Regions from separate parts of the Geobacillus sp. FSL K6-0789 genome, predicted to be linked through region 2. Evidence: a T-box and tRNA genes for the amino acid it is inferred to sense, from the RefSeq annotation. Region 2 holds a T-box; the other holds one or more tRNA genes.

Region 1 (14,769 bases), 500 kb from region 2:
TTAAAAAGGAAAGGCACCGCTGTGCGTTCAGTTGTCCCCCTTGCACAAGCGCCCCAGTCGGGCAGGCATCAATGCATTTCGTGCACGTGCCGCATCGGTTTTCAACCGGTTCATCAGGGGGAAATGGAATATTCGTAATCATTTCTCCCAAATACACATACGATCCAAACTCTGGTGTAATAATAGAGCAGTTTTTGCCACTCCAACCGATCCCTGCCCGTTCCGCCACCGCCCGATCGGCGAGCTCTCCGGTATCCACCATCGAGCGAACGCGGGCATGGGGCACTTTGGCCAGCAAAAACTCCTCGAGCTGCTGCAAACGTTCCCGCAACACATCGTGGTAGTCCTTTCCCCATGAAGCGCGGCAAAAAACGCCGCGCCGTTCCGTCTTTGTCCCCCGCGGCGCATTTTTCATTTTAGACGGATAGGCAAGAGCAATGGCAATAATCGATTTTGCTTCCGGAAGAAGCAATGAAGGATTCGTCCGTTTCTCAATATCTGGTTCCTCAAAACCGGACTGATAGCCGAGCTCCTGCTGGCGGCGCAGCCGTTCCTTTAATTCCACAAACGGATCAGCGCTCGCAAATCCGATTTTATCAATGCCGATTGACCGACTGTACTCAATGACTTCCTGCTTTAATGCCATAACATCCATCGTTTTCCCTCCTTTCGTCATATATGGTAAAATGAAATCCGAGGTGATCAAGATGAAATGCGTGATATCAGAACAACTAAAGCAACGCCTTCCTTCTGGTAAATTCGGCGTCATCCGCTATTATCATATCGAGGTCAGCGATTCACCGCAAATGTTAAGGGGGCGGCTTGAGCTGTTTCAAGAATCTCTTTACATCGAGCTGCAGGAAAAGTCGATTGCCGACATTCCTGAAATGGTCGAATGGCGCCGTACTTTCAAACAAATCGGAACGGACCCAAGCCGCTATCGACCGTCAAGTGAAAGCCTGTACCGACGCATCCAGAAAAAAAGCTTCATTCCGCCTATCCATTCAGCGGCAGACATAAACAACTTTTTTTCACTCTATTATAAAATTCCGCTCGGCATCTATGATCTAGACCGCATCAACGGGACAGTGACGCTCACGATCGGCACGGAAAAAGATGAATACATCGCGTTAAACGGCCGCACAGTCAACTTTGCCAACAAACTCGTCAGCAAAGATGAACGAGGGCCGTTTGGCAGTCCGATCGTCGATTCGGAGCGGACCGCCGTGACGAGAGAAACGAAAAACGCTTTGCAAATCGTTTACTTTCTCCCATCAACGCCAGAAGAAACCGCCAAGCGCCGGCTTCAAGCCATCCAAACGATGTTTGTGCAAATTCATGGCGGCGAAGCCGACGCCCAATTGTTCGTTTGATCTTCTCCCCCCACTTTCCTGCCGTTGGAAACGGGGGACTCCCTTCCTACCTGAACTCTCTCCCTACGCTCACGCGTGGAAATGAGGGTCTTCTCGGTTTAGGGTGGTAAATAAAAAAACGCAATGCCTCGTTCTTTAACGAAACGAAACACTGCGTTGTCCCCAACAATCATAACGTAATTTTAAAGCTAACGAGAGATATTATAACAGACTTCCACACGCATCGCAAGAAAAAACGCAAAAATCGACAAAAGAAATTGTACAAAAGGGCACCAGAATCTCTGGTGCCAGCAACCAGTGACCCGTACGGGATTCGAACCCGTGTTACCGCCGTGAAAGGGCGGTGTCTTAACCACTTGACCAACGGGCCATTATGGCGGAGAAGGCGGGATTTGAACCCGCGCGCCGCAAAACTGCGACCTAACGGTTTAGCAAACCGTCCCCTTCAGCCACTTGGGTACTTCTCCAAAGAAATGGCTCCGCAAGTAGGATTCGAACCTACGACCTACCGGTTAACAGCCGGTTGCTCTACCGCTGAGCTATTGCGGAATGATGTATATGTTATGCACATCTTCCAAATGTACTCGTTGCCTCTTTCTCTGCCAGCTAATTCAAGGAAGCGAGATGCGTCGAGGCAACTCGCAGCGAATTCGAAGATGTGAAGCTCGTCGCTCCGATTTTGCTGTGGAACGATGGGGCATTGTTCGCCCATTATTATAGCGAATGACCCAAAAATATTCAATGGAAAATAATGGGCCTAAGTGGACTTGAACCACCGACCTCACGCTTATCAGGCGTGCGCTCTGACCAGCTGAGCTATAGGCCCATCAAAAGCGGGTGATGGGAATCGAACCCACGACATCAGCTTGGAAGGCTGAGGTTTTACCACTAAACTACACCCGCATAATATTTGGCTTAACATCCGCCACGCTGCTTCCATGCCCCTTCCTCTACCAGCTGATTCATAGAAGCCAGATGCGTCGGGGCAACTCGAAGCTAATTCGATGATGCAGATGCTCGTGGCTGAGGTTTTACCACTAAACTACACCCGCAAATATAGAATATAATGAAAAGGGCGACTAGTGGGAATCGAACCCACGCATGCCAGAGCCACAATCTGGTGCGTTAACCACTTCGCCATAGTCGCCTCGTTCTGGTGCCGGCTGCAGGACTTGAACCCGCAACCTACTGATTACAAGTCAGTTGCTCTACCAATTGAGCTAAGCCGGCACATTTAACATGAGTTACTGGATCATATGATCTGCTCGGTTGTTCCTCTTCCTCTACAAGCTGATTCGAGGAAGTCAAATGCTCGGTGTCCCTTCCTCTGCAAGCTTATTCAAAGAAGTGGGATGCGTCGGGACAACTCGAAGCAGATTCAACGATGCGAATGCTCGTCTCTACCAATTGAGCTAAGACGGCACGATTTTAAAGTGCATGGCGGAGGAGGAGGGATTCGAACCCCCGCGCGCCTTGCGGCGCCTCTCGGTTTTCAAGACCGACCCCTTCAACCACTTGGGTACTCCTCCAAAAAAGCAACAATAATAATAATGGTGGACCTTGTAGGACTCGAACCTACGACCGGACGGTTATGAGCCGTCTGCTCTAACCAGCTGAGCTAAAGGTCCGATAATGGTGGCGGTGGAGGGGATCGAACCCCCGACCTCACGGGTATGAACCGTACGCTCTAGCCAGCTGAGCTACACCGCCAAATTTAAGTCAAAAGGTGGAGCCTATCGGGATCGAACCGATGACCTCCTGCTTGCAAAGCAGGCGCTCTCCCAGCTGAGCTAAGGCCCCATGATAAATCGGGAAGACAGGATTTGAACCTGCGACCTCACGGACCCGAACCGTGTGCTCTACCAAGCTGAGCTACTTCCCGACAAAACGCGCTCGAGAGGATTCGAACCCCTAACCTTCTGATCCGTAGTCAGATGCTCTATCCAATTGAGCTACGAGCGCACGTGCCGAGGGCCGGACTCGAACCGGCACGGTAGTTACCTACCCCAGGATTTTAAGTCCTGTGCGTCTGCCAATTCCGCCACCCCGGCGGAAGTGGAGCGGAAGACGGGGCTCGAACCCGCGACCCCCACCTTGGCAAGGTGGTGTTCTACCGCTGAACTACTTCCGCAAGACGATGAGCCATGGAGGACTCGAACCTCCGACCCTCTGATTAAAAGTCAGATGCTCTACCTACTGAGCTAATGGCTCATGGTTGGGTATACACTCACAGTGAACGATGTCCCTTCCTCTACTAGCATATTCGAAGATGCAAGATGCGTCGGGACAACTCGAAGCCAACTCGATGATGCATCGCTCGTTGCTCTACCTACTGAGCTAATGGCTCATGGTTAAGATAACACTCTAAGCTTCATTTCACTCTACCTGCCCCTTCCTCTACAAGCTTATTCGAAGAAGTCAAGTGTGTCGGGGCAACTCGCAGCGAACTCGAAGATGTATCGCTCGTTTCTGAGCTCATGTTTCGCTAGTTGAATTTTTTCAAAATGGAAGATGCCGGCTGCAGGACTTGAACCCGCAACCTACTGATTACAAGTCAGTTGCTCTACCAATTGAGCTAAGCCGGCACATTTAACATGAGTTACTGGATCATATGATCTGCTCGGTTGTTCCTCTTCCTCTACAAGCTGATTCGAGGAAATCAAATGCTCGGTGTCCCTTCCTCTGCAAGCTTATTCAAAGAAGTGGGATGCGTCGGGACAACTCGAAGCAGATTCAACGATGCGAATGCTCGTCTCTACCAATTGAGCTAAGACGGCATAATTTATAGTTTGATGGTGGCTCGGGACGGAATCGAACCGCCGACACAAGGATTTTCAGTCCTTTGCTCTACCGACTGAGCTACCGAGCCATATATTATTTTTTAACTCGCTCGTTGAATTGCTCTGTGCCTCTTCCTCTACCAGCTGATTCAAAGACGCTCGATGCGTTGAGGCAACTCGAAGCGAATTCGATGAAGCAGATGCTCGTCTCTACCGAATGAGCTGCTGAGCCGTATTTTTCATCTTTCACAATTTTGAAAGAATGGCGGTCCCGACGGGACTCGAACCCGCGATCTCCTGCGTGACAGGCAGGCATGTTAACCACTACACTACGGGACCAATTTTGGTTGCGGGGGCAGGATTTGAACCTGCGACCTTCGGGTTATGAGCCCGACGAGCTACCGGACTGCTCCACCCCGCGGCGATAAGAATACACAATTGGTGTAAGTGGTGGAGGATGACGGGATCGAACCGCCGACCCCTTGCTTGTAAGGCAAGTGCTCTCCCAGCTGAGCTAATCCTCCACGAAATTGCCTAGCAGCGACCTACTCTTGCAGGGGCGCTGGCCCCAACTACCATCGGCGCTGGAGGGCTTAACTTCCGTGTTCGGGATGGGAACGGGCGTTTCCCCTCCGCTATCACCACTAGGCAATGGCGACAAGTATTATTATAAGGGAATTGAGCTTATTGTCAAGGACTTTTTTTCATTCCTTCAAAACTAGATAACCGTTTCGGGAAGAAGCCGGGACGCTTTCACTTTTCATTGTCTAGCTCCGGCTCGCCGCCGCTCGCCTGCGCTTTTCGATGTCTAGTTCCGGCCGCCATCGGCTCGCGACGCTTCGGTCCTGCTGCGGCGGGCTAAGCCCGCTCACAGGCCCTCCAGCGCGCCTCGCCGATAAGCAGGCGGCCTCCACTTTTCTTGTTAGGTTAAGCCCTCGATCGATTAGTATCCGTCAGCTCCACGTGTCGCCACGCTTCCACCTCGGACCTATCGACCTCGTCATCTTCGAGGGATCTTACCCGCCTGACGCGGTGGGAAATCTCATCTTGAGGGGGGCTTCACGCTTAGATGCTTTCAGCGCTTATCCCGTCCGCACATAGCTACCCAGCGGTGCCCCTGGCGGGACAACTGGTACACCAGCGGTGCGTCCATCCCGGTCCTCTCGTACTAAGGACAGCTCCTCTCAAATTTCCTGCGCCCGCGACGGATAGGGACCGAACTGTCTCACGACGTTCTGAACCCAGCTCGCGTACCGCTTTAATGGGCGAACAGCCCAACCCTTGGGACCGACTACAGCCCCAGGATGCGATGAGCCGACATCGAGGTGCCAAACCTCCCCGTCGATGTGGACTCTTGGGGGAGATCAGCCTGTTATCCCCGGGGTAGCTTTTATCCGTTGAGCGATGGCCCTTCCATGCGGAACCACCGGATCACTAAGCCCGACTTTCGTCCCTGCTCGACCTGTCCGTCTCGCAGTCAAGCTCCCTTGTGCCTTTGCACTCTCCGAATGATTTCCAACCATTCTGAGGGAACCTTTGGGCGCCTCCGTTACCTTTTGGGAGGCGACCGCCCCAGTCAAACTGCCCGCCTGACACTGTCTCCCACCCCGCTAAGGGGTGCGGGTTAGAATTTCAATATCGCCAGGGTGGTATCCCACCGCCGCCTCCACCGAAGCTGGCGCTCCGGCTTCCCAGGCTCCCACCTATCCTGTACAAGCGATACCAAAATTCCATATCAGGCTGCAGTAAAGCTCCACGGGGTCTTTCCGTCCTGTCGCGGGTAACCTGCATCTTCACAGGTAGTATAATTTCACCGGGTCTCTCGTTGAGACAGCGCCCAAGTCGTTACACCTTTCGTGCGGGTCGGAACTTACCCGACAAGGAATTTCGCTACCTTAGGACCGTTATAGTTACGGCCGCCGTTTACTGGGGCTTCGGTTCGCACCTTCGCTTCCGCTAAGCGCTCCCCTTAACCTTCCAGCACCGGGCAGGTGTCAGCCCCTATACGTCGCCTTTCGGCTTCGCAGAGACCTGTGTTTTTGATAAACAGTCGCTTGGGCCTTTTCACTGCGGCTCGTTCGGGCTCTTCACCCAAACGAGCACCCCTTCTCCCGAAGTTACGGGGTCATTTTGCCGAGTTCCTTAACGAGAGTTCTCCCGCGCGCCTTAGGATTCTCTCCTCGCCTACCTGTGTCGGTTTGCGGTACGGGCACCTCTTCCCTCGCTAGAGGCTTTTCTTGGCAGTGTGAAATCGGGGACTTCCGGATGACTCCGTCGCCATCACCGCTTGGCCTTACAATCCGCGGATTTGCCTACGGATCAGCCTTGCGGCTTGGACAGGCTCTTCCAGCCGCCTGCTCGCCCTATCCTCCTGCGTCCCCCCATCGCTCAAACGGGAAGGAGGTGGTACAGGAATCTCAACCTGTTGTCCATCACCTACGCCTTTCGGCCTCGGCTTAGGTCCCGACTAACCCTGAGCGGACGAACCTTCCTCAGGAACCCTTAGGCTTTCGGCGCAGAGGATTCTCACCTCTGTTTTCGCTACTCATACCGGCATTCTCACTTCTAAGCGCTCCACCAGTCCTTCCGGTCTGGCTTCAACGCCCTTAGAACGCTCCCCTACCGATGACCAACGGTCATCCCGCAGCTTCGGCGGCACGTTTAGCCCCGGTACATTTTCGGCGCAGAGTCACTCGACCAGTGAGCTATTACGCACTCTTTAAATGGTGGCTGCTTCTAAGCCAACATCCTGGTTGTCTTTGCAACTCCACATCCTTTTCCACTGAACGTGCACTTTGGGGCCTTAGCTGGCGATCTGGGCTGTTTCCCTCTCGACCACGGATCTTATCACTCGCAGTCTGACTCCCGGGCATAAGTCGTTGGCATTCGGAGTTTGACTGGGTTCGGTAACCCGATGAGGGCCCCTAGCCCAATCAGTGCTCTACCTCCAACACTCTCCATCCCGAGGCTAGCCCTAAAGCTATTTCGGGGAGAACCAGCTATCTCCAAGTTCGATTGGCATTTCACCCCTACCCACACCTCATCCCCGCACTTTTCAACGTGCGTGGGTTCGGGCCTCCAGCCGGTGTTACCCGGCCTTCACCCTGGACATGGGTAGATCACCTGGTTTCGGGTCGACGACGACGTACTTTTCGCCCTGTTCAGACTCGCTTTCGCTGCGGCTCCGCCTCTTCGGCTTAACCTCGCACGCCATCGTCACTCGCCGGTTCATTCTACAAAAGGCACGCCATCACGCATGAACGCGCTCTGACTACTTGTAGGCACACGGTTTCAGGTTCTCTTTCACTCCCCTTCCGGGGTGCTTTTCACCTTTCCCTCACGGTACTGGTGCACTATCGGTCACTAGGGAGTATTTAGCCTTGGGAGATGGTCCTCCCTGCTTCCGACGGGATTTCCCGTGTCCCGCCGTACTCAGGATCCGCTCGGGAGGGAACGAAGTTTCGACTACAGGGCTGTCACCTTCTCTGGCCGGCCGTTCCAGACCGGTTCGTCTACCCCGTTCCTTTCTCACTCCCACAATGAGCGGTCCTACAACCCCAAGAGGCACGCCTCTTGGTTTGGGCTGTTCCCGTTTCGCTCGCCGCTACTCAGGGAATCGCGTTTGCTTTCTTCTCCTCCGGGTACTAAGATGTTTCAGTTCCCCGGGTGTGCCCTCCATGCCCTATGGATTCAGGCATGGATACTGCCCCATTACGGACAGTGGGTTCCCCCATTCGGACATCTCCGGATCAACGCTTGCTTACAGCTCCCCGGAGCGTTTCGGCGTTTGCCCCGTCCTTCATCGGCTCCTAGTGCCAAGGCATCCACCGTGCGCCCTTTCTAGCTTAACCTACAGCGCTCTCGGCTTCTTCCTTATTGTCTAGCGTCGGCTCGCCGCCGCTCGGGGTCAAATAACCTTCGCCTTCCGGGTGCAAGCACCCTTGCAGGCGAAGAACATTTGCCCATCGCGGCAACCCGCGAGCCTCCGCTTTTCCGGTTATCTAGTTTTCAAGGAACGATTTTTGTCATTGAGAGAACATGACTCGTTCCCTCAAAACTGAACGAAACGAAAGCGCTGTGTATCGACAGTTGGCCATTGCGGCCTCCACTTTTCGTCTTGTCTAGCTCCAGCGCCTGGCTCTCTTCTGCCAAATAACCTTCCCCCTCGGGGTGCCAGCACCCCTCCGGGTGAAGAACATTTGGCTTCGAGAGCCGAACGCGGCGCTTCCGCTTTTCGTCCTTAGAAAGGAGGTGATCCAGCCGCACCTTCCGGTACGGCTACCTTGTTACGACTTCACCCCAATCACTTGCCCCACCTTCGGCGGCTGGCTCCCTTGCGGGTTACCTCACCGACTTCGGGTGTTGCAAGCTCTCGTGGTGTGACGGGCGGTGTGTACAAGGCCCGGGAACGTATTCACCGCGGCATGCTGATCCGCGATTACTAGCGATTCCGGCTTCATGCAGGCGAGTTGCAGCCTGCAATCCGAACTGAGAGCGGCTTTTTGGGATTCGCTCCCCCTCGCGGGTTCGCAGCCCTTTGTACCGCCCATTGTAGCACGTGTGTAGCCCAGGTCATAAGGGGCATGATGATTTGACGTCATCCCCACCTTCCTCCGACTTGTCGCCGGCAGTCCCTCTAGAGTGCCCAACCGAATGCTGGCAACTAGAGGCGAGGGTTGCGCTCGTTGCGGGACTTAACCCAACATCTCACGACACGAGCTGACGACAACCATGCACCACCTGTCACCCTGTCCCCCCGAAGGGGGAACGCCCAATCTCTTGGGTTGTCAGGGGATGTCAAGACCTGGTAAGGTTCTTCGCGTTGCTTCGAATTAAACCACATGCTCCACCGCTTGTGCGGGCCCCCGTCAATTCCTTTGAGTTTCAGCCTTGCGGCCGTACTCCCCAGGCGGAGTGCTTATCGCGTTAGCTGCAGCACTAAAGGGTGTGACCCCTCTAACACTTAGCACTCATCGTTTACGGCGTGGACTACCAGGGTATCTAATCCTGTTTGCTCCCCACGCTTTCGCGCCTCAGCGTCAGGTGCAGGCCAGAGAGCCGCCTTCGCCACTGGTGTTCCTCCACATCTCTACGCATTTCACCGCTACACGTGGAATTCCGCTCTCCTCTCCTGCCCTCAAGTCCCCCAGTTTCCAATGACCCTCCACGGTTGAGCCGTGGGCTTTCACATCAGACTTAAGAGACCGCCTGCGCGCGCTTTACGCCCAATAATTCCGGACAACGCTCGCCCCCTACGTATTACCGCGGCTGCTGGCACGTAGTTAGCCGGGGCTTTCTCGTGAGGTACCGTCACCGCGCCGCCCTCTTCGAACGGCGCTCCTTCGTCCCTCACAACAGAGCTTTACGACCCGAAGGCCTTCTTCGCTCACGCGGCGTCGCTCCGTCAGGCTTTCGCCCATTGCGGAAGATTCCCTACTGCTGCCTCCCGTAGGAGTCTGGGCCGTGTCTCAGTCCCAGTGTGGCCGGTCACCCTCTCAGGCCGGCTACGCATCGTCGCCTTGGTGAGCCGTTACCTCACCAACTAGCTAATGCGCCGCGGGCCCATCCGCAAGTGACAGCCCAAAGGCCGCCTTTCAACCGAAGACCATGCGGTCTTCGGTGTTATCCGGTATTAGCTCCGGTTTCCCGGAGTTATCCCGGTCTTGCGGGCAGGTTGCCCACGTGTTACTCACCCGTCCGCCGCTGACCGAATCAAGGCAAGCCCCAATCCGGTCCGCTCGACTTGCATGTATTAGGCACGCCGCCAGCGTTCGTCCTGAGCCAGGATCAAACTCTCCAAAGAAAGTTGATTGGCTTTTGCTTCGGCCCATGCGGACCTCCGCTTTTCGTATTGTCCAGCTTCGGTCCGCCGCCGCTCGGGGTCAAATAACCTTCGCCTTCCGGGTGCAAGCACCCTTGCAGGCGAAGAACATTTGCCCGTCGCGGTGACCCGCGGACCTCCGCTTTTCGTCGCGCTTCGTTTCGTTCAGTTTTCAAGGAACGAGACCTCTTCTTGAACTTACTTCGTTGCAATCTTGCGCCGAGGAATCCAACTCCTCTGGACTCCCTCAAACGCAAATGTGTTTTCCGCTTCCTAAAGCGACCCTTACGTCATAGCATTTTTATTGTTTGTTGTCAACAGCCTTTTATTCATACCGCTCCGCAACATTTTCCCGGAGCGACAGCGATTTAAAATATATCATCGTTCGACAAGGAAGTCAAGAGCTTTTTTCGGCCGGGTTGCCTCCTTCCTTCAATGATCTTGGCAACTGACATTTGTATAAACACAATGAAATTCCTAATAGCATCCATCCTCTCACCGGCTCCCTTCCATTTTTGGGGATCAGCAGAAGGGGACCGTCAAAATTCTTTTTTTACAACGTGTAATACCGTTCGAGCATTGTATTTCCTTTTGTCGGCATTTCCACGACGGTTAGCACTTTCCTTTCGACAAGATACTCAAGCATGATAACAAGATCAACCGAGTAAGGCGCAAACTGCGGATGACCGGTCATTTCCTCAATGCTCCAAGCACCATTTTTTTCTTTCAGCGCTTCGCATAAATGAGAGGAACCTGATTCTACGTAAGAATGAATCAAAAATTCACTGGCCAGCAACAAAAGTTCCAGCCGTTTCGGAAGCGGTTCTTCACTTCCAACGAGTTCTTCATACAGTTTATAAATCCTTCCATCCATTCGCTTGACTTGATTCCATACGGTCACTTCCGGGTAAAGTCCGTGCTCGATTACGGTCAATCGCGCCAAATGACGGAGGGCTTGCACCATATGGTTGTATGAGTCGAGCCAATGCTTGGCGGCAAACAGCGCCTTGCCATCTGTATAATGGCGGATCAGTTTGGCAAACTCGAGTCCCATTTTCAATCGCCGTTCTTTAGGCGGGAATTGCTCAAGGCGCTGGCGCAACTGCTGAACATAGCCGTTTCGGTCAAACACGACTGTTCCGTTGAACACCCAGTCGACCGCCTTTCGATGTGACCCGAGAACAAGCCATTCATTTAACTGCCGTTCACTGACTGCATAAAGCACCGCCTTTTTCTCGTTTAGTGAATACTGTCTGAGAAGCATAGGCTCGCTTTGCGGGTCGACAATGACGAGCAGCACGACATCAAACGTATCCGTTGTTGCTGCATGGAAAGCCGTTTTTTCAATCATTAAAATTCCGTGCGTGTTGCAGCGGTTTGCCCATTCGTGACAGATGGGATGCAGCAATTCTTTCATACCTCGCATCCGTTGCAGAAAGCCGGCCGCGATATCCGGGCGGACAAATCCCTCAGATCTCCCAACATATCGATTGACAGACAACCATACGTTCCTATTTTGAGCCGGCTGTTTTTTCTGCAACGTTTTTTCCTCCCTTCCACCGTCATCAATCATCACATTGCGTTTGTGCAGATGTTCAAACAATGCTGTCAACGCCTGTTTCATTTCAGAAAGACCAGAATGCTTGCATCCATGAAACTGTCGTTTGTTGCCGTCATTCGTTATTCGACAAAAAACGAGGAATTCCTTTCTTTAAAACGTCGATTTTGTTGATTTCTTCTTCGCGATGGGACCCCGTTTTATGGTATAGTGGTCTATGTAGGAGGGACTGTGATGAGCATCAAATATTCGAGCAAAATCAACAAAATTCGCACTTTCGCCTTAAGCTTGATTTTTATCGGTGTCATTGTCATGTATCTGGGGCTGTTTTTTCGTACGTCCCCGGTCATCATGACGTTGTTTATGTTGTTTGGGATGTTGTTTCTTGTCGCCAGTGGCATTGTATATTTTTGGATCGGAACACTCTCGACGAGAGCCGTCCAAGTCGTTTGCCCGTCGTGCGGCAAAGTGACAAAAATGCTCGGACGCGTCGATTTATGCATGTTTTGCCGTGAACCGTTGACGTTAGACCGCGACCTGGAAGGAAAAGAGTTTGACGAAAAGTACAACAAAAAAAGAAAAAACTGATAGCCGCCTTGTGCTATCAGCTTTTTAATCCGAATGCGCCGGTGCCCCGCTTTTTTGACAGTCAGGGCAGACTCCGTACACTTCCATGCGATGATGGTCGACCTTAAAGCCGGTGACGTGAGCGGCAAGCTGCTCGACTTCATCAAGCGCTGGATAGTGGAAATCGACAATTTTGCCGCACTCTTCACAGATGACGTGATAATGATTGGAAGTGACGAAGTCAAACCGGCTTGATGAATCGCCATATGTCAGCTCTTTGACAAGCCCGATTTCTTTGAAGACGCGCAAATTATTGTAGACGGTCGCTACGCTCATATTCGGAAATTTCCCTTCCAGCGCTTTGTATATTTCATCCGCTGTCGGATGGGACATCGAGGTGATCAAATACTCTAATATCGCATGACGCTGCGGCGTGATGCGTATGCCCGTCTTTTTCAACATGTCAAGCGCTTCCTTCAGCTGCTCGTTGGTAGACACCGTCATGCACCTCACTCTCCGTATAAGATAAAAAAAATTATCATTTTATAATATTTGTAATTAGTCTACAAGGAGTATATGCCTTTTGTCAATATAGACTCCCATGACAAAAAAATTTCGTCACCATCGGAAGGATGAAAAGACCTCTATGTTGAATTTTACAACTTTACACATTTTGAAGTTCGGGTATTTTCAGGATAGATACCATTAATATATGGGCTCATCCATCTTTTTAACAAAAAAAAAGGGGGGTGGAAATCACTTCCACCCGCCGCATTTCCTTCATTTGAGGAGGTTACTATGCATTGTACGCAAAAACGTTATGATTGATTGGACACTCACCTAGACGATGCCAATCGGGCGACTTCCGCGAGCGCCTCATCGACGTGCCCCTTCACTTTCACCCCGCGCCATTCTTGAACCAACGTCCCATCGGGGGCGATAATGAACGTGGAGCGTTCGATCCCCATATACTCTTTGCCGAAGTTTTTCTTTTTCTTCCACACTCCGTACATTTCTGCCACTTCATGTCGCTCGTCGGAAAGAAGCAAAAACGGCAGTTTGTACTTTTCGATAAACGTTTCATGCCGTGCAACCGGATCCGGGCTCACCCCTAAAATGACAGCGTTCAGTCCGGCGAATTGCTCGTGACGGTCGCGAAAATCGCACGCTTCTGTCGTGCATCCAGGCGTCATATCCTTTGGATAAAAATAAAGGACGACATACTGGCCGCGGAAGTCTGAGAGCGAAACCATTTTCCCGTTGCTTGCCGGCAAGGTGAAATCTGGAGCTGGCTGGCCAATGGCGATCGTCATAGCGTTCCCTCCGTCTCCTTAATGTCTTCTTTTAGCGTAACGAAGACAGAGGAAAATTGCAACTGTCAACGGCGATCCGAGTCAAATACCGTGCGCGTGACGATAACAGCAGGCATAATGTAGCCAAGCAGCGCCTCGGCGATGGCGATCCACCGCCCGATGCCGACCGGGGTGACGTCTCCGTATCCGACCGACAGGAGGGTCATGCCGCTTAAATATAGACTGTCTTCCAGCATAGACAGGCGGTTTCCTGCTGCACTGCTTGGTGACGGAGTAAATACATGATGGCCGTTGGCTTGCAAAATCATATAAATCATCGCAAACCCTAGCAGCATCGTCCCATACCATTGAACGAGCACCCATAAACTGTCAAGGGAGAGGCGGTGCGTTGCTTGTACGCTCGCTGTCCAAAGCGAAGTGATGCTGCCGAGCAACACGGCGGTCACCACTCCGAGGAATGCGTAATCCATTCGCTTCCCTCCACAAATTGTCCGTAGTTCATATATACACCGTGAAACGGACAATTATGCGGGAATAAGCCGCCTTCCCAATCGGAACAGCGTGTCGCCCTCAGAGCCATACATCCCCCTGTTTGGACGAGAAAGACTGTCGGCACAACTTTTCGTTTGTTGCCTCATCGCGTAAAAGCACGGGCTAGCACGCTTTTTAATGTAGCTGCGCTATGATGGAATCGATTTTTTTCGTCATCATTCAATTCAATTTCGATCACCTCGCGGATGCCATTGCGGTTAATGACAGCCGGCACGCCGATGTAGACGTCGCGCTCCCCATATAGGCCATCGAGGTAGGCTGATACGGTCAAAATAGCGTTTTCGTTATGCAAAATGGCGCGCGTCACGCGGGCAAGCCCCATCGCAATCCCGTAGTACGTCGCTCCTTTTTTCTCAATAATTTGGTAGGCGGCATCGCGCACATTGACAAAAATGCGCTCGAGATCTTTTTGCGCTTCTTCCCCTTTGGACTCGACCAGCTTGCGGATCGGCATGACGCCGATATAAGCCTGGCTCCAGACCGGGAGTTCAGTGTCGCCGTGTTCCCCAATAATATAGGCATGAACATTTTGCGGAGCGACAGAGAAATACTCGCCCAACAAAAAGCGGAACCGCGCCGTATCTAAAATCGTCCCCGAACCGATCACCCGCTCATGCGGCAGGCCGCTGAATTTCCACGTCGCGTACGTTAAAATGTCGACCGGATTGGTGGCGACGAGAAACAGTCCTTGAAATCCGGATGCCATGACCGACTCAACGATCGAGCGGAAAATGGCAATGTTTTTGTCCACAAGATCAAGTCGCGTCTCGCCCGGTTTTTGGTTGGCGCCGGCGCAAATGACAAC
Region 2 (14,769 bases):
ACGACTTTGCTTAACACAAGCTGGTGGCCGATATGCTCGGACAAGGTGACGATCGCCACCGGCACCATGAGCATGACGATCTCGGCAGTGATGCGCACCGGATAATCGGCAAACGGAATCAAGAAATCCGGCCATTCGAACCATTTCGCCGCCGCCACTTTCGACAAGTCAACCAGTCCGACAGCGAGGGCGTAAACGTAGCCGACAACGATGCCGACAAGCACCGGAATCAAGCTCAACATGCCGCGCGCAAGCACCGAGCAGACGATCGTGGCCGCGAGCGTCACAAGCGCCACCGAGAAATGAAGCAGGCTGTATTTGCCGTCCGGGCCGTTCATCGCCATCCCGACCGCCGTGCCGGCTAAGCCGAGACCGATGACGATGATGACCGGACCGACGACAACCGGCGGCAGCAGCTTCATCACCCAGCGGTAGCCGGCTTTTTTAATGATGAGGGCGACAACCCCGTACACCAATCCGGCGAGGAAGCTGCCAATCATCGCCGCTCCCGGGCCGCCGGCCGTTTTCGCCGCGATGATCGGCGCGATGTAGGCGAACGAGGAGCCAAGATACGCCGGCACCTGCCATTTCGTAATGAGCAAAAACGCCAATGTTCCAAACCCGCTTGTCAGCAAGGCGATCGACGGATCCAACCCGACTAAGTACGGCACTAAAATCGTCGCCCCAAACATGGCGAACAAATGCTGCAAGCTTAACGTCACCCATTGCCCCACAGTCGGGCGGTCTTGAATATCCAACACCGGTTTGTTCATCTTTCGCCTCTCCTTTCGCCAAATGAGCGAAGTTCGTTTTTTAGTGTGCACAAAAACACCCTCTTTGCCCATGAAGGCGCAAAGAGGGTGCAGAAACGCCCGAAACGATTCCGCCCCTTTTGCAGCCTCACGGGACTGCGCTTAAAAGGGAGCTGTTTTATTTCTCATGAATCGACACTTGGTCAACGCCGTCCACTTCGGAAAGCTCGACGACAATCAGCTCCGAACGGGAGGTCGGCACGTTTTTGCCGACGAAATCAGCGCGGATCGGCAGTTCCCTGTGGCCGCGGTCGACAAGCACGGCGAGCTGGATGCGCGACGGGCGGCCCAAATCCATGACCGCATCCATCGCCGCCCGCACCGTCCGGCCGGTAAACAGCACATCATCGACTAAAATGACATTCCGCTCGCTCACCGGAAACGGCACATTCGTTCCTTTCACAAGCGGTTCATGGTCGTCCGTCTTCACGGTCAAATCGTCGCGGTACAAGGTGATGTCAAGCTCACCGACGGGAACGGACGCCCCTTCAATTTGCTCGATCCGCTCCGCCAAGCGGCGCGCCAAGTAAATGCCGCGCGTTTTAATTCCGACAAGCACGCAGCCGTCAATGCCTTTGTTTCGTTCGATGATTTCGTGGGCGATGCGCGTCAAAGCGCGGCGAATCGCCTGTTCGTCCATCACGACCGCCTTTTGCATTCCGTCCACCTCCTAACAGCGCATGCACGCCGCGGCCAGCGTGTTTCCGCAGGCGGCGCGCCAACCAGGCCGTTCCCGCCTGTTTTCATAAAAAATCCCCCGCCTGTGAAGCGGGGGATGGCGCGCTTATCGCCAAACAAGATGGGCATACATCGCCCTTCTTTGTCATTCCGACCCCTTTTCAGCCTCACAGGACTGAACTTAAAGGTTCCTGTTCACCTGTTTTCATTGTAAAGGGGGCGTGTTCGTTTGTCAATCGTTTTTTCGCAGCCAGTCAAGCAGCTCGGCAAACTCCGGCGGCAGTGGCGCTTCGAATTCCAAATACTCGCCGCTTCTCGGATGACGGAAGCCGAGCACCCCGGCGTGCAGCGCCTGGCCGTCGATGGCGAGCGTTTTTTTCGGCCCGTATTGCGGGTCGCCAGCGAGCGGGTAGCCGATGTATTTCATATGGACGCGAATTTGGTGCGTCCGCCCCGTTTCCAGCTGGCACTCCACATACGTATAATGGCGAAACCGCTCGAGCACGCGGAAATGGGTGACCGCTTCCTTCCCGTTTTCTTCGGTGACGGCCATTTTCTTTCGATCGCGCTTGTCGCGGCCGATCGGGGCATCGATCGTGCCATAATCGTGCGGAATGACGCCGTGGACGATCGCCTTGTAGCGGCGCGTCACCGTTTTGTTCACCAGCTGCTCGACGAGCGAGCGGTGGGCGGCGTCGTTTTTCGCCACCATCAATAGTCCTGATGTGTCTTTGTCAATGCGATGGACGATGCCGGGGCGAAGCACGCCGTTGATCCCGGACAAGTCGCGGCAATGGGCGAGAAGCGCATTCACCAGCGTGCCGCGCATATGCCCGGGCGCCGGGTGGACGACCATGCCGCGCGGTTTGTTGACGACAAGGACATCCTCATCCTCATAATAAATGTCAAGCGGAATCGGCTCCGGCTCGACCTCGAGCGGCTCCGGCTCCGGCGGTGAAACGGCGACCGCGTCGCCTGCCTCGCATTTGTAGTTCGCCTTGACCGTCTCGCCATTGACGGTCACAAGCCCGCTTTTGATCCATTGCTGCACTTGCGAACGCGACCATTCGTCATTTAGCGCCGCGATCACTTTATCGATCCGCTCGCCGTCATATTCGTCTTCGATGTGAAACGTGATCGTGTCCATCTACTCATTCCCTTTCTCTGGTGTCGCGAAAAAAAACATATGGACAAACAGCAAGATGACGCCGACGGTCAGCGCCGAGTCGGCGATATTGAACACCGGAAAGCTGTACGTGCCGATGTACGTATGAATAAAGTCGACCACTTCTTTTCGGAATACGCGGTCGATAAAATTGCCGATCGCCCCGCCGAGCATCAGCCCAAGCCCCACGCCGGCCAGGCGCTCGGAAGGCTTCAGGCGGCGGATGTAAATCACGATCGCCGCCACGACGATCACCGTAATTAAATAAAAGAGCCAAAACTGCCCTTCTAGTATGCCCCACGCCGCGCCGCGATTGCGGTGCGACGTAATGTAGAGCACGTTGTCGATGATCGGGATGCTTTCCCCAAGCCGCATATAGCGGACGACAAGCCATTTCGTCCATTGATCGAGGATGATGACCGCCGCCGCGAGCCAATAGTATGCCACCGTGCCAAATCCCCCTGTCCTTCTCATTCATCCTTTTTGCATTGTAGCATAATTCGCCATGGTAAACAAATGAAGCGGCAAGGCTACCTTGGGGCAGCCTGCCGCTTTTCGTTACGCTGAATAATGTTCATTCACGATATGTGCGCAGCGCGGGCAAAGCGTCGGGTGGGATGGATCTTGTCCGACAGCTGGAGTCACCGTCCAGCACCGCTCGCACGTCTCGCCTTCCGCCGGGCGGACGAGGACGGCCACGTGGTCGAGCCGCTCGGCTTCGGCCGGCGCGGCGTCATACGGCTCATCGGCAACGGAAAACGCGGAAACGATGAGAAGCTGGCGCAAGTCGGCATTAAGCGACGCCAACAGCTTCCGCGCCTCGTCTTTCGGGTAGACGGTGACGCTCGCGGTCAGCGATTTGCCGATCACTTTTTCGTTGCGCGCGTTCTCGAGCGCTTTTAATATATCATCGCGCACATTCATAAACGCATCCCATTTCGAAAGCAGCGCTTCTTCGCCGTCGATTGCGATCGGCTCTGGCATATCGGTGAGCTGGATGCTTTCGACGTTTTCTCTTCGATTCGGGATATGCTCCCACACTTCATCGGCCGTGTGCGGCAAAATCGGCGCGATGAGCTTCGCCAATGCGACGACCGTTTCATACAATACGGTCTGCACGGCGCGGCGGGCGCGCGAGTCGGCCGCTTCGATGTACAAAATGTCTTTCGCCATATCCAAGTAAAACGCGCTCAGCTCGACGGTGCAGAAATGGTTCATCTCATGATAAACAGCAGCAAAATCATAGCTGTCATACGCCTTTTTCACTTTAGCGATGAGTTTATTTAATTTCGCTAACATGTAGCGGTCGACTTCGCCCAGCTCCCCGACCGGCACGGCGTTTTCGCTCGGGTCAAAATCGAATAAGTTGCCGAGCATAAAGCGGAACGTGTTGCGGATTTTTCGGTACACTTCCGACACTTGTTTTAAAATATGGTCGGAGATGCGCACGTCCGCTTGGTAGTCGACCGACGCGACCCAAAGGCGCAAAATATCAGCGCCGAACTGTTCCATTACTTTCGCCGGCACGACGACGTTGCCGAGCGACTTGCTCATTTTCCGCCCTTCGCCGTCCAAGACAAAGCCGTGGCTCAACACGCCTTTGTACGGCGCTTTGCCGGTGACGGCAACGGCGGTGGACAGCGATGAGTTGAACCAGCCGCGATATTGGTCGGACCCTTCCAAGTACAGATCAGCCGGGCGCGCGAGATCATCGCGTTCGACCAACACGGCTTGGTGCGACGAACCGGAGTCAAACCAGACGTCCATAATGTCCGTTTCTTTCGTAAAGATGCCGTTCGGGCTTGACGGATGAGTGAATCCTTCCGGCAGCAAGTCTTTCGCCTCGCGTTCAAACCAGACGTTCGACCCGTATTGGCGGAACAAGTTCGACACATGCTCAATCGTCTCATCGGTGATGATCGGTTCACCGTTTTCGCCGTAAAAGACCGGAATCGGCACCCCCCAGGCGCGTTGGCGGGAAATGCACCAGTCGCCGCGGTCGCGCACCATGTTGTGGATGCGGATTTCCCCCCACTCCGGAATCCATTTCGTTTCCTTAATCGCTTGAAGCAGCTCGCTGCGGATTTTATCGATCGACGCAAACCATTGCGTTGTCGCCCGGAAAATCGTTGGCTGCTTCGTCCGCCAGTCGTGCGGATACGAGTGGGTGATAAACCCAAGCTTCAGCAAAGCGCCGGCTTCCTCAAGCTTCTGTGTAATCGCCTTGTTGGCGTCTTCGTAAAACATTCCTTCAAACCCCGGCGCTTCGCTCGTCATATAGCCGCGCTCGTCGACCGGGCAAAGAACGGGAAGCCCGTATTTTTGCCCGACGAGAAAGTCGTCTTCCCCGTGGCCCGGCGCCGTATGGACGCAGCCCGTGCCGGCGTCGGTCGTGACGTGTTCGCCGCAGACGACAAGCGAGTCGCGCTCATAAAACGGATGTCTCGCCACGACGTATTCAAGCTCGTTTCCTTTGACCGTTTTGACGACCGACCATGCGTCCCAACCGATTTCTTTCGCCACCGATTCCGCCAAGGCGGCGGCGACGACATACCGTTTTCCGCTGACATCGACAACATGGTAATCCAAATCCGGATGAACCGCGATCGCCAAGTTCGCCGGAATCGTCCACGGCGTCGTCGTCCAAATGACGATTCGCTCATCGCCCTCAAGCACGCCTTTGCCGTCTTTCACCGGGAAGGCGACATAAATCGACGGCGAACGCTTGTCTTTATATTCGATTTCCGCTTCAGCGAGCGCCGATTCGCTTGACGGGGACCAATAGACCGGCTTCAACCCTTTGTAAATGAGCCCTTTTTTCGCCATTTCGCCGAACACTTTAATTTGCTGGGCTTCGTACTCCGGCTTGAGCGTAATGTACGGGTTGTCCCAGTCGCCGCGCACGCCGAGCCGCTTAAACTGCCGGCGCTGGTTGTCGATTTGCTCGTACGCGTATTGCTCGCACAACTTGCGAAACTCGGCGACGCTCATCGATTTGCGGTCGACGCCTTGCTTCGCGAGCGCCGTTTCGATCGGCAAGCCGTGCGTATCCCAGCCCGGCACGTACGGCGCGCAATAGCCGCTCATCGATTTGTAGCGGACGATGATGTCTTTTAAAATTTTGTTCAGCGCATGGCCCATATGAATATCCCCGTTGGCATACGGCGGGCCGTCATGCAGCACGAACAACGGACGCCCTTTCGTCCGCTCCTGCACTTTCCGGTAAATGTCCATTTCCTCCCATTTTTTTTGCATCTCCGGCTCCCGCTTCGGCAAGTTGCCGCGCATCGGGAACTCGGTTTGCGGCATAAGCAGCGTCTCTTTGTAATCCATCCTTGCTCCTCCTTCGAACGCTAGATTCCAAATAAAAAACCGTTCTCCCCCGGCAAGGGACGAGAACGGTCTCGCGGTACCACCCTTCTTGGCCATGCAAACGACGCACAGCCCACTTTTCATTCGTAACGGGAATGACGCGCCATGGCCTACTGGATGTTCGGCATGGAACTCCAGGGTGATGTTCACTCTTGCGCCGATGCCAGGCTTCCACCATCCCCAGCTCGCTGCGACCGGTCGTTCAAGAGCTACTATCCCTTTCATCGTCGATGACTATTTCGCTATTCATCCTGAAAAAAGCCAACCGCCTCCCACGGCGGCTGGTGCAGTGATTTTTGCCAATGATTATACCCGACATGGCCTCGGTTCGTCAAGGCTGAGACAACGGCTCTTTCACCTCTTCTTCGAGATCAGGCGTCTCGTATTCCATCAACTCGTCCCAGTCACGGCTGTTGATCATATCGAGCTGCGCCTCAACGAGCATGCGGAAGCGAGCGCGGAACACTTTCGACTGCCGCTTGAGTTCTTCGACTTCCAACGCGATTTTCCGCGATTTGGCCAACGCGTCGCCGATGATGCGCTCCGCGTTTTTCTCCGCTTCTTTAATGATCAGCTTCGCCTCTTTTTGTGCGTTGCGCTTCACTTCTTCCGCTGCTTCCTGAGCCACAAGAATCGACTTATTTAACGTTTCTTCAATGTTGGAAAAGTAATTCAATTTTTCCGTCAGTTCGGCCACTTTTTCCTCCAGCTGCTTTTTTTCACGGATGAGCATTTCGTAATCTTTAATAATTTGATCCAAAAACTCATTCACTTCATCTTCGTCATACCCGCGAAATCCGCGGCTGAATTCCTTATTGTGAATATCCAATGGCGTTAACGGCACAATGGCCACCTCCGTCTCCATCATTCCTTTTCTTCCTTCATTCGACACGATCAGCCCATTTCCTGCTGCGATTCGATTATTTTTGACGGCCCAGCCGGATGCGCCAGCGTTCTTTTTTCGTCATCCCCTCGACGGAAAACAGCTTGCAGCGACCAAACCCGCGCGCCGACAGGACATCGCCCGGCCCGCATACAAATTCGGGCTTGTCCACCACCTTCCAGTTCACTTTGACGAGCCCGCTTTCAATGAGCGTCTTCGCTTTCTCGCGCGCGAGGCGGAACGCCTGGGCAAGCACCGCATCGAGCCTTAGAGAAGACACCGTGACCGTTCCTTCCTCCCACGTTTCGGCAAGCGGCATGGCAGCTGACAGCGGCAACAGCTCAAGCGAAACCGGCGCTTTGCCGATCGTCCCGACATGGAGGCGAATGTAATCGGCCACCTCGGCGGCGGCAAAAAATTGGATCTCTCCTCCTTGGACGAGAATGTCGCCGAACTTGCCCCGCCGCAAGCCGAGCGACATGAGCGCTCCTAAGACGTCGCGGTGTTCAAGGAAAACGAATTTGCCTGGATAGCGGACAGCGAACAAGGCGATGTCATAATCCTCCTCATTCGGTTCGAAATACGGCGGATACAAAAGCGCCCGCTTCCGCTCGACAAACAAAGCGCCGCCGAAAAAGGACACGCGCACGTCTCCGTCGCTGCCGACGATGCTTTGCACGATTTGCTGCTCGCGCGGATCAAGAAAATCGGTCAGCTTCGGAGCGTACTGACGTTCTACCATTTCCTTCCATTCTATTACATGATCGATGAATTGATGTTCCTCTTTGCGGAAGTGCTGATACAGCTCCATTCCCATTCACCTTGCCTCATAAAGAAAGGAACCCGGAACGGATTCCTCCCGCTATTCCGCCCGCCTGCGCCGGGCCAAACGACGCGCGTTCCGTCCGGCTGCTAAAACTGCGCTTCGAGGATGTCAAACAACGCATACAGCCCTCTTGTCGCAAATTCAAGGACAATAAAGGCGATGATCGGAGAGATGTCAATGATGCCAAGCGGCGGAATGACACGCCGAAACGGTTCCAAATACGGCTCGCAAATGGCGGCAAGCATTTGTCCGAACCGCGTTTCGCGCGCATTCGGAAACCAAGACATCAAAATGTAAATGATCAAAGCGTACGAATATACTTGAATCAAGGTCGTTAAAAACGTAAGCACATAATCCAACGACTACCACCTCTTTATCGGTCTGTCATCCTCGCCGTCAAGCGAAATCGCGCCGCTGACGTCGACGTTGTCCGGGGTGCACAAAAAGATTTTCGTGCCAACTTGCTGAATGTCGCCGCCAATGGCGTACACCGTGCCGCTTAAAAAGTCGACGATCCGCTTCGCCTGCTCATGCTGGATGCGCTGCAAATTGACGATGACCGCCCGCCGGCTTTTTAAATGATCGGCGATTTCCTGCGCCTCCGCATACACCCGCGGCTCAGCGAGCACGACTTTCGCCGATTTTTGCACGCTTTGCAAGCTGACGACGTTCGCCTTGTTTGCCGCCTTCAGCAGCGGCGCCTCCTCTTCCGGCTGCGGCGCTTCGTATTCTTCTTCATAGTCTTCGTAATCTTCTTCTAAAAAATAATCGCGAAATTTTTTCATCAACCCCATCAAGTTCACCTCCTACAATGATCCGACAAGCGCGCTGCCGATGCGCACAAACGTCGCCCCTTCCTCAATGGCGATCTCGTAATCGTTCGACATGCCCATCGACAGCTCCGTGCACGGCGCATGCGGCCAGCGGAGCGCCTGAACGCGCTCTTTCAAGACCCGCAATTGCCGGAAGCAGGCGCGCAATACCGCCTCGTCATCCGTATGCGGGGCCATCGTCATCAATCCGACGACCTCAAGGTGCGAAAACGAACGGAGCTGATCGATGAACGGGACGGTCTCGTCAGGAGAGAGGCCGTGCTTCGTCGCTTCTCCCGATACATTCACTTGCACAAAACATTTCACCGGCCGCACCGCCCGCTTTTCAATTTCTTTCGCCAGCGACAGGCGATCAAGCGAATGGATGTAATCGACTTTATCGATAATGTCCTTCACCTTGCGCGACTGAAGCGTCCCGATAAAATGCCACACCGCCCGGTCCCCGATCCGTTCATACTTTTCAAGTAGCTGGCCGGCGCGGTTTTCGCCGAGGTCGGCAATGCCGGCGTCAAGCACATGAAGCGCCCTTTCGGCATCAATATATTTCGTGACAGCAACGATGCGTACGTCGGCCGGATTGCGGCCGACGCGGGCGCAAGCCGCCTCGATGCGTTGGCGAACGGCTGCCAAGTTGTCGCGTACGGTCATGCTGTTTCCTCCCTTCGGCCGATAAACGCCAACATCCGCCCTGTCGTCCCACGGTCGCGGCGGTGGGAAAAAAACAACGTCTCCTCACAGCTTGTACAGCGTTCCGACACATAAATATGGCAGTCTGGAATCCCGGCGGCCGCAAGCTGCAGCCGGTTGGCCTCTTTTAAATCAAGCGCATACTGCCCTTGGCTTGTTTCGCGCCACGGCAACGGGCCGCCCGCAGGAAGAGTCGGACGCAGGCCATCGATCACCCGGTCATCAACCGTGTAACAGCATGGGCCAATGGCCGGTCCAATCGCGGCATAGATGTCGGACGGGGCAATGTGTTCGCGCTCCTGCCAAAGCCGCACCATGTTTTGGACAATGCCGCCCGCCGTCCCCCGCCAGCCGGCGTGGGCAAGGCCGACTAGGCCCGCCGATGGCGCGATAAAATAGACAGGCACACAATCGGCAAAACAAAGTGCGAGCAATACCCCCGCCTTATCCGTATACAGCCCGTCAGCCCCCCGGACCGCTGCAGCGAAGTCGTGCGCCCCGCTCCCCCGATCGCCTTTCGTCACTTTCCGAATCACGGCGCCGTGCACTTGCTCACAGCACACCCAATGATCGAGCGGAACAGAAAGCCATTCAGCCAGACGGCGGCGGTTGTTGACGACATGCATGCGATCGTCGCCGACATGCAGCCCCATATTCAGCGAGGCGAACGGCCCTTCGCTTTCTCCGCCTTGTTTCGTTGTCAACCCGGCGACTGCTCCGGCAAACGGGGGCGCCCCGCAGCGGAGCCATCCTTGAGCTTCTTGTTGAAAAATGTCCGGCATTCGCGTCAACCTCACGCTGTTTTTGTAGGTTTTTATCACTTTTTTTCCTATTTTATCATAGTTTGTTCGTTTGTGATAACCTTTATTTGCGATTTTGTCGAAACATTGGTGCAATCCCGCCACTCAATATGCCGCTCATTGCGCGGGCCGCTCAGTCGGCATCATGCAGGCGGACTAAAATGACATCCGCTCCGATTTTGACGATGTTTTGCCACGGAATGACGACCGCTTCTTCACGCCCGAACAACCCGAGCATCTTTCCGGAGCCTAAAATAATGAGCGAACGGATTTTGCCTGTATCTAAATCGATGTCAATATCCCCGATGTTGCCAAGCTTCTTCCCGTTGGCCACATTGACGACATCTTTCGTTTGAAACTCAGAAATTCTCATCACGGTTCAGTCCCCCGCCTTTCCTCTCCTCTTTTTTCATCTATATGCACCGCCCAACCGGTTATGTGCCAAAGAAAAAAGGCTGCCCGAGCAGCCGTTCACACTTGGATGTTTTTATTCATTTGCCGGATCGCTGCCTTTTCAAGCCTGGACACTTGCGCCTGGGAAATGCCGATTTCCTCGGCGACTTCCATTTGCGTCTTTCCTTGGAAAAACCGTTTGCGGATAATCATTTTCTCTCGCTCATTCAACCGCCGCAGCCCTTCTTTTAAAGCGATTTCTTCGATCCATTGGATGTCGCGGTTGCGCTCGTCGCTAAGCTGGTCCATCACATAAATCGGATCGCCGCCGTCGTTGTATATCGGTTCAAATAAGGAAACAGGGTCTTGAATGGCATCAAGGGCAAACACCACTTCCTCGTGGGCGACGCCGAGTTCCCGCGCAATATCTTTCGTCGACGGCTCTTTCGCCGTCTCGCTCATGAGCCGTTCCCGCACTTGCAGCGCTTTGTAAGCGATGTCGCGCAGCGAGCGCGAGACGCGAATTGGATTGTTATCGCGCAAGTAACGGCGGATTTCGCCAATGATCATCGGCACCGCATAAGTGGAAAATTTCACATTTTGGTTAAGGTCAAAATTATCAATCGATTTCATGAGTCCGATGCAGCCAACTTGAAATAAATCATCAACAAACTCGCCGCGGTTGTTAAAGCGTTGAATGACGCTTAACACGAGGCGTAAGTTTCCGTTTACCAATTTTTCCCTTGCTTCTAAATCCCCTTCATGCATCCGGCGAAACAGCTCCCGCATTTCCTCGTTGTTGAGGACGGGAAGCTTTGAAGTGTCTACACCGCAAATTTCGACTTTGTTCCTCGTCAAGTTGTTCCCTCCCATCAGGAGATGCTAAGTCGTCAGTTTTCAGTATCTCCCTAGGAGGGAAAAATATGCACAGCCTGTCCGAGCGAAAAAAAGCGGCGGAGCGTCCACTCCCGCCGCTTGCTACATCATTTTGTTGAACTCTTTGCGCAACCGTTTAATGATCCGCTTCTCGAGCCGCGATATGTACGATTGCGAAATGCCGAGCAAGTCAGCGACATCTTTTTGCGTTTTTTCCTCCCCTCCTGACAAACCAAAGCGCAATTCCATAATCTGCTTTTCACGGTCGCTCAGCTGGTGCAAGGCGTTTAACAGCAGCCGCCGGTCGACGTCCGCCTCCAAATCCTTTGTAATGACGTCGTCTTCCGTTCCCAGCACATCGGACAGCAGCAGCTCATTGCCGTCCCAATCGATATTGAGCGGTTCGTCAAACGACACTTCCGCCCGCACTTTATTGTTGCGGCGCAAATACATTAAAATTTCGTTTTCAATGCAGCGTGATGCATAAGTCGCCAGCTTGATTTTTTTCTCCGGGTTAAACGTATTGACCGCTTTGATTAAGCCGATCGTTCCAATGCTGATCAAATCTTCGATGTGAATGCCGGTGTTTTCAAACTTGCGCGCAATGTAGACGACAAGCCGCAAATTGCGTTCAATGAGCAGCGACCGCGCCGTCTCATCACCGGTGGCCAGCCGTTCGATCAACTGCTCTTCCTCTTCTTTCGTCAACGGCGGCGGAAGCGCCTCGCTGCCGCCGATATAGTAAATTTCGTCGGCCTTCAACCCAAGTTTGGCCAGCAGCTTATACAGCCAATACATGAACCGAAGTTTCCATCTTTTCATCAAAATCCCCCTTCTAAACGGATAAAACGCGAGTATGATATAGTAACGACCTATGAAGCGGTCAGCTTTCTTCCCGCCTGCACCATTTTCGGGTGGATGATGCAATCGTATTCTCCGTCGGCTGAAAGCGGGTCTGCACTTAAGGCCATAAGCCCATGTTTCACCTCAAGCCACTCGTTTTCGTATGACAGCGCGATGCGGTCTAGTTTTACCGCCATCATCATTTGCGGGCCGCTGCCCACTGCGCGGTATGGAATGAGACGAAGACGATGGGCCCACTGTTCGGGCGGGTCGTCAACCGTCATGGCTGCCATATAGGCCATCAGCTCTTCGGGCAGCACGTCCTTCGCTTTTTCCCGGTCCACGATCATCACCGGCGTTTTGGACACTGGGTCAAACAGCTGGTTGCCGCTGTCGATGAGCCCTCTTAGGGCAAGGGGCCGGCCTTCCCAAACAGCAATGACATCTACAATATGTTCGAAGCGCAATTTTTTCTCGCGAATCTGTTCCACACGGCGGCGGGAAAAAAGCCACAACACCGGAAACCCGACGAGGACAAACAGCCAGCTTACCGGGTCGCCCGCCCCGGGGGGATGCATCATCAATAATCCGTTCTGCACGGACAGTTGCTCGGCGAAAAAATAATGAACCGCCAGCATGCCGCCCCCGACAGCGAACGTGGCAAAGTAAAACGCCAGCATGTTCTCGATCATATAGCGCGGCCGCTTAAAGCCAAAAGCGGAGAGCACAATCAAGATCGAGGCGGCCATTTTGGCAAGCGGGTGCTGGGCGATGGCGGACAACGGGGTGAACAGCAGCACCACAAGCAGCGACCCGATCAACGCTCCGGCCAACAGCCGCCACCAGACGATCGGGCGCTTAAGCATGAGCGCTGTCAGCCAAAGAAGCATTGCATCAAAACAGACGTTCAAAAGCCAAATGACATCAAGATACACAACCAACCGGCAAGCCCCTCCCCCGCCCCATCGGCTTTTGTCTGAAACAAGTATATAGCATATCCCGTTGGAAAGTCTGTCAATTGGTGGTGGTGAAAAACAGAATGTTTTGTCAAAGCGAGGGGAAACGTGCGAACGAGGAAAACCGCCCTTTGAAGCGCGGGGCGAGGGCAAAAAAAGAAGGCATGAACACGGCTTGTTCATGCCCGATAGCTCCTCAACGGCGACGGTTGCGGTTACGCAAGAACGCCGGAATATCGAGCGGGTCTTCCGCCTGCCCGGACCGGAGCGCCGCATAATCTTGCGCCGGTTCTTCGCGCTTTTCCCGCTTCGGCGCCGGCGTCACTTTCGGCGCCGTCCCGATGCCGGCGCGCGGCGGCCGCGGCTGCGAAGCAACGTTTTCGTTAAACCCGGTCGCGATGACAGTGACGACAATTTCGTCTTTTAAGTCTTCGTTGATGACCGAGCCGAAAATCATATTCACTTCTTGATCGGCCGCCGAAGCGACGATGTCGGCGGCCTCCTGCACTTCGTACAAACTTAAGTTCATGCCGCCAGTGATGTTCATGAGCACGCCTTGCGCCCCGTCGATCGACGTCTCCAACAGCGGGCTGGAAATGGCTTTTTTGGCTGCCTCCGCCGCTCGGTTTTCGCCGCTGGCAATCCCGATGCCCATCAGCGCCGAGCCTTTGTTGGACATGATCGTTTTCACATCGGCGAAGTCAAGGTTGATCAACCCCGGCACAGCGATCAAATCGGAAATGCCTTGCACCCCTTGGCGCAGCACATTGTCCGCTTCGCGGAACGCCTCAAGCATCGGCGTATTTTTGTCAACAATCTCAAGCAACCGGTCGTTCGGAATGACGATGAGCGTATCGACCGCCTCTTTCATGGCGGCGATGCCGCTTGCGGCCTGCGTCGCCCGCTTCCGCCCTTCAAACGTAAACGGGCGCGTGACGACACCGACCGTGAGCGCTCCTAATTCGCGGGCGATTTGGGCGATGACGGGCGCCGCCCCAGTTCCCGTGCCGCCGCCCATGCCAGCGGTGACAAACACCATATCGGCGCCGCGAAGCGCTTCTTCAATTTGCTCTTTGCTCTCCTCAGCTGCTTTTTTTCCAACTTCTGGGTTCGCTCCCGCACCCAAGCCGCGTGTCAGCTTCGCCCCGATTTGCAGTTTCGTCGGCGCCTTCGACAAATTGAGCGCCTGTGCATCGGTATTGACGGCAATAAATTCAACGCCTTGCACTCCGTGTTCAATCATCCGATTGACGGCGTTGTTGCCGCCGCCCCCGACCCCAATCACCTTGATCGTTGCCAACTGATCGACTGTTGTCTCAAACTCCAACATGGCCAAATCCTCCTAAAATTTCAATCTCTATTCAAAGAAAGAACCGAAAAATTTCTTGACCTTCTTCCCGAAATGGTCTTCTTTCTTTTTCGGTTTCGATGGTTGTTTTGGCGCCGGGCGCTCGGCCGGCTCCGCCGCGGCCGCCGCCGGGACGGTTTTCCCTTGCAGCTGCGCCTGCCGGTAGGCGAACTTGAGCAGGCCGACGCCGATCGTGTATTGCGGGTCGCGCACGCCGATGTAATCCGGCATGGCAACACGGACGCTCGTCCCTAGGACGACGTGAGCCAACTCCAACACTCCCGGCATATTCGCCAC

Evidence for each region. The T-box of region 2 lies ahead of ileS (isoleucine--tRNA ligase). A T-box ahead of a tRNA ligase gene usually reads a tRNA of that ligase, here a tRNA-Ile.
Region 1: it encodes a tRNA-Ile, which carries the amino acid that the T-box ahead of ileS (isoleucine--tRNA ligase) is inferred to sense. The anticodon was not compared.

Annotation. Positions count from the first base shown of each region.
Region 1 is NZ_CP151966.1:527,291-542,059, reverse strand. It holds gene queG (tRNA epoxyqueuosine(34) reductase QueG) at 1-655, opposite strand, end outside; gene NSQ51_RS02845 (phenylalanine--tRNA ligase beta subunit-related protein) at 708-1,373, shown strand; tRNA gene NSQ51_RS02840 (tRNA-Glu) at 1,672-1,743, opposite strand; tRNA gene NSQ51_RS02835 (tRNA-Ser) at 1,748-1,840, opposite strand; tRNA gene NSQ51_RS02830 (tRNA-Asn) at 1,848-1,922, opposite strand; tRNA gene NSQ51_RS02825 (tRNA-Ile) at 2,126-2,199, opposite strand; tRNA gene NSQ51_RS02820 (tRNA-Gly) at 2,206-2,276, opposite strand; tRNA gene NSQ51_RS02815 (tRNA-His) at 2,448-2,520, opposite strand; tRNA gene NSQ51_RS02810 (tRNA-Thr) at 2,528-2,603, opposite strand; tRNA gene NSQ51_RS02805 (tRNA-Ser) at 2,812-2,902, opposite strand; tRNA gene NSQ51_RS02800 (tRNA-Ile) at 2,925-3,001, opposite strand; tRNA gene NSQ51_RS02795 (tRNA-Met) at 3,007-3,083, opposite strand; tRNA gene NSQ51_RS02790 (tRNA-Ala) at 3,101-3,173, opposite strand; tRNA gene NSQ51_RS02785 (tRNA-Pro) at 3,182-3,255, opposite strand; tRNA gene NSQ51_RS02780 (tRNA-Arg) at 3,262-3,335, opposite strand; tRNA gene NSQ51_RS02775 (tRNA-Leu) at 3,339-3,424, opposite strand; tRNA gene NSQ51_RS02770 (tRNA-Gly) at 3,430-3,504, opposite strand; tRNA gene NSQ51_RS02765 (tRNA-Lys) at 3,512-3,584, opposite strand; tRNA gene NSQ51_RS02760 (tRNA-Thr) at 3,886-3,958, opposite strand; tRNA gene NSQ51_RS02755 (tRNA-Phe) at 4,167-4,242, opposite strand; tRNA gene NSQ51_RS02750 (tRNA-Asp) at 4,417-4,492, opposite strand; tRNA gene NSQ51_RS02745 (tRNA-Met) at 4,498-4,574, opposite strand; tRNA gene NSQ51_RS02740 (tRNA-Val) at 4,602-4,677, opposite strand; rRNA gene rrf (5S ribosomal RNA) at 4,686-4,802, opposite strand; rRNA gene NSQ51_RS02730 (23S ribosomal RNA) at 5,077-8,004, opposite strand; gene NSQ51_RS02725 (hypothetical protein) at 7,999-8,127, opposite strand; rRNA gene NSQ51_RS02720 (16S ribosomal RNA) at 8,398-9,956, opposite strand; gene NSQ51_RS02715 (nucleotidyltransferase-like protein) at 10,528-11,391, opposite strand; gene NSQ51_RS02710 (YgzB family protein) at 11,767-12,120, shown strand; gene perR (peroxide-responsive transcriptional repressor PerR) at 12,145-12,603, opposite strand; gene bcp (thioredoxin-dependent thiol peroxidase) at 12,936-13,412, opposite strand; gene NSQ51_RS02695 (potassium channel family protein) at 13,478-13,882, opposite strand; gene NSQ51_RS02690 (L-lactate dehydrogenase) at 14,047-14,769, opposite strand, start outside.
Region 2 is NZ_CP151966.1:1,030,334-1,045,102, reverse strand. It holds gene NSQ51_RS05535 (solute carrier family 23 protein) at 1-773, opposite strand, end outside; gene pyrR (bifunctional pyr operon transcriptional regulator/uracil phosphoribosyltransferase PyrR) at 931-1,470, opposite strand; gene NSQ51_RS05525 (RluA family pseudouridine synthase) at 1,723-2,637, opposite strand; gene lspA (signal peptidase II) at 2,638-3,129, opposite strand; gene ileS (isoleucine--tRNA ligase) at 3,214-5,988, opposite strand; T-box leader at 6,041-6,261, opposite strand; gene NSQ51_RS05510 (DivIVA domain-containing protein) at 6,359-6,871, opposite strand; gene NSQ51_RS05505 (RNA-binding protein) at 6,948-7,721, opposite strand; gene NSQ51_RS05500 (YggT family protein) at 7,823-8,095, opposite strand; gene NSQ51_RS05495 (cell division protein SepF) at 8,099-8,530, opposite strand; gene NSQ51_RS05490 (YggS family pyridoxal phosphate-dependent enzyme) at 8,543-9,217, opposite strand; gene pgeF (peptidoglycan editing factor PgeF) at 9,214-10,038, opposite strand; gene NSQ51_RS05480 (YlmC/YmxH family sporulation protein) at 10,190-10,432, opposite strand; gene sigG (RNA polymerase sporulation sigma factor SigG) at 10,528-11,307, opposite strand; gene sigE (RNA polymerase sporulation sigma factor SigE) at 11,428-12,147, opposite strand; gene spoIIGA (sigma-E processing peptidase SpoIIGA) at 12,198-13,109, opposite strand; gene ftsZ (cell division protein FtsZ) at 13,321-14,454, opposite strand; gene ftsA (cell division protein FtsA) at 14,482-14,769, opposite strand, start outside.